One region of the Faecalibacterium sp. Marseille-P9312 genome, then DNA from elsewhere that is predicted to be linked to it. Evidence: a T-box and tRNA genes for the amino acid it is inferred to sense, from the RefSeq annotation. Region 1 holds a T-box; the other holds one or more tRNA genes.
What was found. A T-box is a leader RNA that pairs with one kind of tRNA and senses whether it is charged. The one in region 1 lies ahead of F3G95_RS06780 (valine--tRNA ligase), so its partner is inferred to be a tRNA-Val.

Region 1 (3,398 bases):
CCAGCAGCGCCTACGGCCTTGTGGCGCAGCAGTTCGCCGCACTGGGTGCAAAGAACTTTCTGTTCGAGACGCTCAGCTCCGATGTAGGCATTGTGGAGGCGGTAAAGGCACTGCGTGTGGCCGTGCCGGACGCCTTTGTCATGGTGTCCTTCGCGGTGCTGCCGGACGGCTACACCCGCGAGGGCCTGCTGTTCCGCGACCTGCTGCGCCGGATGGAGCAGAGCGGCGTGGTGGACGCCGTGGGCCTGAACTGCGTCTCGGCCCCCGGCGCGATGAAGAAACTGGTGCAGGGCCTTGGCGAGACGCTGCTGCCCCTGTCGGTGATGCCCAACGCGGGCTATCCGGTGGTCACCCGGGCGCGGGTGCTGTATCAGGGCAAGCCTGAGTATTTTGCCCGGGAGATGGGGCAGATCGCCGCTGCGGGCGTCCGTATTTTGGGCGGCTGCTGCGGTACGACGCCCGCCCACATCGCGGCCCTGCGTGCAGAGCTGGATGCCCTGCCCCAGCAGACCGAAGCCGCTCCGGCAACGAAACTTTCCACCGGGACTGCACCGGCAGTGGAAAAAGATGATGCCTTCCTGCGGAAACTGAACGCAGGCGAGAAGGTCATCGCCATTGAACTGGATTCGCCCCGGGTGGCCGACCTGAGCGGCTATCTGGACGGCGCACGGCGGCTGCAGGCCGCAGGCGCTGACCTGCTGACCATCGCCGACTGCCCCATCGCACAGGCCCGGATGGATTCCTCCCTCGTGGCCTGCCGGGTACACCGGGAACTGGGAATGTGTGCTCTGCCCCACATGACCTGCCGCGACCGCAACCTCAACGCCACCAAGGCCCTTCTGCTGGGCCTTTACGCCGAGGGCGTGCGGGAGGTGCTGGCTATCACCGGCGACCCCATCCCCACCGCAGAGCGGGACGAGGTGAAGAATGTCTACCAGTTCAACTCCCGCAAGCTGGCCCAGTACATCGTCTCGCTGGCCGGGGAGGGTCGGGAGATGCCCTCGGCCATGACCGTCTTTGGTGCGCTGAACCTCAACGCCCGGAACTTTGACGTGGAGCTGCGCCGGGCCGTGGAAAAGCTGGAAAATGGGATGTCGGGCTTCCTGACCCAGCCGGTGCTGTCGGCACAGGCGGTGGAGAATCTCCGCAAGGCCCGTCAGACACTGGGTGAACGGGCTAAAATTCTGGCCGGCATCATGCCCGTGGTCAGCCAGCGGAACGCAATCTTTATGGAAAACGAGATCAACGGCATCCATGTGGAGGAGGACATCATCCAGCGCTTCGCGGGCCTCGACCGGGAGCAGGGCGAGGCGCTGGGCCTTGAGGTGTCGATGCAGATGGCCCGGGAGGCTCTGCCCTACGCCGACGGCTTCTATCTCATGACCCCCTTCAACCGTGTGGCCCTGATGGAGCGGCTCATTGCCCGGCTGAAAACGGAGCTTCTGGACGCGGAAGGGTGAGAAGAAAAAATCTGCCTGACGCAGGGAGCGAAGGCCCCGCACAAGGATGTGAAAATTTTGTTCCGGACAAAAAGAGATTGACAAAACGCACAAAAAACGCTATATTCTTTTTATAAATGCAAGGAAAAAGAGTGTGTGTCGTTTTCGCCATCCAGAGAGCCGGGGGCTGCTGAAAACCCGGTATGGCGGTGCGGCGTGCTGTCGCTTTTGAGCAGAGGCGGGGAAACAAGAGTAGTCGCCTCCGGGTCTGCCCCACGTTATCGGGGCATCAAGGGGCATGCGGCAGAAAGCCGTGTGCAATTTGGGTGGTACCGCGGTTATATTACAGCCGTCCCATGGAACGCTCCGTGGGGCGGCTTTTTTCGTCCCACTCCAATTATTCATCTGGGAGGATACTATGAAAGAACTTGCAAAACAGTATGATCCGAGCCAGGTGGAAGACCGCATCTACCAGTTCTGGCTGGATGGCGGCTGCTTCCACACCAAGGCCGACCCCGACAAGAAGCCCTACACCATCGTGATGCCCCCTCCGAATGTCACCGGCCAGCTCCACATGGGCCACGCCGTGGACAACACCATGCAGGACATCCTCATCCGCACCAAGCGGATGCAGGGCTATGCCGCCCTGTGGGTGCCTGGCACGGACCACGCTTCCATCGCTACGGAGGCCAAGGTCGTGGAGGCCATGCGTGCTGAGGGCCTGACCAAGGAAATGGTGGGCCGCGACGGCTTCCTGGAGCGCGCCTGGGCCTGGAAGACCAAGTACGGCAACCGCATCGTCAGCCAGCTCAAGAAGCTGGGCAGCAGCTGCGACTGGGAGCGTGAGCGCTTCACCATGGACGAGGGCTGCTCTGAGGCTGTCAAGGAAGTCTTTGTCCGCCTGTACGACAAGGGCCTCATCTACCGCGGCAACCGCATGGTCAACTGGTGCCCCCACTGCAACACCTCCATTTCCGACGCCGAGGTGGAGTATGAGGAAAAGGACGGCAGCTTCTGGCACCTGCTCTACCCGGTCAAGGAGACCGGCGAGATGCTGGAACTGGCTACCACCCGTCCCGAGACCATGCTGGGCGATACCGCTGTTGCCATCAACGGCGATGACCCCCGCTATGCTCATCTGCACGGCTGCCATGTCATCCTGCCCCTGCTGAACAAGGAGATCCCCATCGTCTGCGACGAGCACGCCGACATGACCAAGGGTACCGGTGTCGTGAAGATCACCCCGGCCCACGACCCCAACGACTTTGAGGTCGGCCTGCGCCATGACCTGCCCATCGTCCGCGTCTTCACCTACGACGGTCGCATGACCGGCGCTGCCGATAAGGCTGCTGCCGATGCTCTGTTTGCTGCAGGCAAGAACACCGTCAACGAGCCTCATGTGCTGGACTGCGGCAAGTATGCCGGCATGACCACCCTCGAGGCCCGCAAGGCCATCCTCGCGGACCTGAAGGAGGGCGGCTTCCTGAAGGAGATCGAGCCGCTGAAGCACGAGGTCGGCACCTGCTACCGCTGCCACTCCACCATCGAGCCCATGGTGTCCAAGCAGTGGTTCGTCAAGATGGAGCCTCTGGCCAAGCCCGCCATCGAGAGCGTGGAGAAGGGCGACATCAAGTTCGTGCCGGAGCGCTTCACCAAGAACTATATGAACTGGATGAAGAACACCCGCGACTGGTGCATCAGCCGCCAGCTGTGGTGGGGCCACCAGATCCCGGCCTGGTACTGCGACGACTGCGGCGAGACTGTGGTCGCCAAGAGCGCACCCTGCACCTGCCCCAAGTGCGGCGGCACCAGGCTCACCCAGGACCCCGATACCCTCGACACCTGGTTCTCTTCCGCTCTGTGGCCCTTCAGCACTCTGGGCTGGCCCAATGAGGAGAGCGAAGACCTCAAGTATTTCTATCCCACCAACACCCTCGTCACCGGCTACGACATCATCGG
Region 2 (3,398 bases), on a different contig from region 1:
CTGCCGGGATGAGGGCCAGCATGGTCATGCGTCTGTCCATGCACCACATCCGGTAGAGGGCCAGCAGACCCAGCACCAATGCGTCAAAGAACATCAGGATGCCGTCGCCGAAGCACTCCTGGATGGTGTCGAGGTCGTTGGTGTAGAGGCTCATGAGGTTGCCGACCTTGTTCACCTGATAGTACTGCTGGGACAGACGGCGGCTGTGGTCGAACATCTTCTCCCGCAGATCCGCCTGCACCCGGATGCTGGTGCCGAAGAAGCAGATGCGCCACAAAAAGCGCCCCACCACCATGAACAGCACGATCCATATCATGGGCAGGCAGATGTGCTGGAACAGCACCTCTTTCGTGAAAGGCATCGTCTCGCCCCTCACCACCACCTGTCCAAGGTTGACGCCGTTGATGACCAGACGATAGAGCTGCGGCACAAGCAGCTGGATATAGTCCACCATCAGCAGCGCAAGGATGCCCAGTAGCAGCGCGGGCGCGTGGCGCAGATAATAGCGGTTGATGTACTTGCCGAATATCACTGGTTTTCCCTCCCTTTCCCATAGCACAGAGGCGAGCCAACGCCCGCGGGCCGAACTCCCGCAGGCGGTCAGCCCGCCTCTGTTTGTTGCACGATAGTCTCAGTATACGGCTCAGCACACTGCATTGTCAACATTTGATGCAGTTTCTGTTGAAAAAAGCCATCGTCGTGCATCTCTGCACAAACGATGGCTTCATGTTGGAGCGGCCGACGAGGCTCGAACTCGCTACCTCCACCTTGGCAAGGTGGCGCTCTACCAGATGAGCTACGGCCGCAGATACGGCACATCACTGCACCGTTTAGGGATGCCTCCGATCGGAATCGAACCAATGACACGGGGATTTTCAGTCCCCTGCTCTACCGACTGAGCTACAGAGGCATAGAAAGTGCATTTATCCCTGCACTTCCCCGAATCCATCTCCTGAATCGGGGTCCCCGCAAAAGCTTGCGAATGCAAGGTTTTGTGGGGAAGAGGAGGAATTTCAGCGCTTGTCACTGCAATCTTGCTTGCAAGATTGCCCGACAAGCCGCTGACATTCCGACGAAGCGACCCGGATCGGGCTCGAACCGACGACCCCCAGCGTGACAGGCTGGTGCTCTAACCAACTGAGCTACCGGGCCACATGGTGGAAGTTAACGGGCTCGAACCGCTGACCCTCTGCTTGTAAGGCAGATGCTCTCCCAGCTGAGCTAAACTTCCACAAAAATGGAGCGGCCGACGAGGCTCGAACTCGCTACCTCCACCTTGGCAAGGTGGCGCTCTACCAGATGAGCTACGGCCGCATATCCATTGTGGCGCGCCGGGCGTTCCCGGCGACGTCGATTATTATACCGCAGCTTTCGCCTCTTGTCAACTACAAATTTGCATTTTTTGAAAAAAGGGACATTTCCGTCTCCCCACTGCGTACAAAGCTGCGCCGCCGTTCAAGTTTGCCGCAGCTGACGCGAAGAAAATTTAATTGCTTTCCTTTCTTAATGTCGTTATAATTAAGATTGTCAAATCGTTGCTGAACTTTCGCGCCTGCCGCTTCGGGCTGCTGCACCGAGGAACAGGCGTGTTTTCATGCAGGGGAGAATATAGGAATAAGGAGCAAACGCAATGTACAAGATCACGGAAAAGGTGGCGCTGAACCCCACCGTTACAAAGATGGTCATTGAAGCCCCGCTCATTGCCAAAAAGGCAAAGCCCGGCCAGTTTATCATTGTGCGCCCGTTTGAAGACAGCGAGCGCATCCCCCTCACCGTCGCAGGCTATGACCGCGAGAAGGGTACTGTGGACATCATCTTCCAGATCGTCGGCGGCACCACCATGGAGCTGAACAGCCTCGAAGTGGGGCAGAGCGTCCACGACTTCGTCGGCCCGCTGGGCCGCGCTACCGAGGTGGAAGGCCTGAAGAAGGTCTGCGTCGTCGGCGGCGGCGTGGGCTGCGCCATTGCGCTGCCCATCGCCCGTGAACTCCACGAGCAGGGCTGCGTTGTCCACAGCGTGGTCGGCTTCCGCAGCAAGGACCTGCTCATCCTCGAGGATGAGTTCAAGGCCTGCAGCGACGAGCTGCGGATCATGACCGACGATGGCAGCTACGGCACCAAGGGCGTCGTCACCGCTGCCCTCGACGAGCTGGTGGCTGCCGGCAACCAGTACGACCTGGTCATCACCATCGGTCCGCTCATCATGATGAAGTTTGTGGTCAAGACCTGCCAGAAGCACGGCCTCAAGAGCATCGTCTCCATGAACCCCATCATGATCGACGGCACCGGCATGTGCGGCGGCTGCCGCCTGACCGTGGGCGGCGAGACCAAGTTCGCCTGCGTGGATGGCCCCGACTTTGACGGCGACCTCGTGGATTTCGACGAGGCAATGGCCCGCGGCACCATGTACCGCCCCTTTGAGGCCAAGGCCCGGGAAAAGGCCTGCAATCTGTTCAAGACTCAGGAGGGAATGTAAAATGGCTTTCAATATGGACCCCAAAAAGTGTCCCATGCCCACCCAGGACCCCAACGTCCGCAACAAGAATTTTGAGGAAGTGGCTCTGGGCTACACCGCCGAGATGGCCGTGAACGAGGCCAAGCGCTGCGTCCACTGCAAGAACAAACCCTGCCAGACCGGCTGCCCCGTCGGCATCGACATCCCCGAGTTCATCGGCCATGTGGCCGAGGGCGACTTCGAAGCCGCCTATCAGGTCATCAATCGTTCCTCTTCCCTGCCCGCCGTCTGCGGCCGCGTCTGCCCGCAGGAGAGCCAGTGCGAGGGCAAGTGTACCCGCGGCATCAAGAACGAGCCCGTCGGCATTGGCCGTCTGGAGCGCTTCGTGGCCGACTGGCACCGTGAGAATGTCCACACTGCCCCTGTCGTGCCTGCGTCCAACGGCCACAAGGTCGCCATCATCGGCGCGGGCCCTGCCGGCCTGACCGCCGCAGGCGACCTCGCCAAGCTGGGCTATAAGGTCACAGTCTATGAGGCCCTCCACGTGGCCGGCGGCGTGCTGATGTACGGCATCCCCGAGTTCCGTCTGCCCAAGGCCATCGTCCAGCAGGAGATCGACGGCCTCAAGAAGATGGGCGTCGATTTCGAGTGCAACATGGTCATCGGCAAGGTGCTCACCATCGACGAGCTGATGGGTGAGTACGGTTATGAGGCCGTCTTCGTGGGTTCCGGTGCCGGCCTGCCCCGCTTCATGGGCATCCCGGGCGAGAGCCTGAAGGGCGTCTACTCCGCCAACGAGTTCCTCACCCGCTCCAACCTGATGAAGGCTTATCTGCCCACCAGCAAGACCCCCATCCGCACCGGCAGGAAGGTCGCCGTCGTCGGCGGCGGCAACGTGGCAATGGACGCTGCCCGCAGCGCCCTGCGTCTGGGCGCTGAGACG

Region 2: it encodes a tRNA-Val, which carries the amino acid that the T-box ahead of F3G95_RS06780 (valine--tRNA ligase) is inferred to sense. The anticodon was not compared.

Annotation. Positions count from the first base shown of each region.
Region 1 covers NZ_CABVEW010000007.1:4,908-8,305, reverse strand. The annotation lists gene F3G95_RS06785 (bifunctional homocysteine S-methyltransferase/methylenetetrahydrofolate reductase) at 1-1,460, shown strand, start outside; T-box leader at 1,573-1,799, shown strand; gene F3G95_RS06780 (valine--tRNA ligase) at 1,858-3,398, shown strand, end outside.
Region 2 covers NZ_CABVEW010000009.1:56,097-59,494, reverse strand. The annotation lists gene F3G95_RS08490 (ABC transporter ATP-binding protein) at 1-532, opposite strand, end outside; tRNA gene F3G95_RS08485 (tRNA-Gly) at 731-806, opposite strand; tRNA gene F3G95_RS08480 (tRNA-Phe) at 838-910, opposite strand; tRNA gene F3G95_RS08475 (tRNA-Asp) at 1,079-1,152, opposite strand; tRNA gene F3G95_RS08470 (tRNA-Val) at 1,156-1,231, opposite strand; tRNA gene F3G95_RS08465 (tRNA-Gly) at 1,239-1,314, opposite strand; gene F3G95_RS08460 (sulfide/dihydroorotate dehydrogenase-like FAD/NAD-binding protein) at 1,631-2,476, shown strand; gene gltA (NADPH-dependent glutamate synthase) at 2,478-3,398, shown strand, end outside.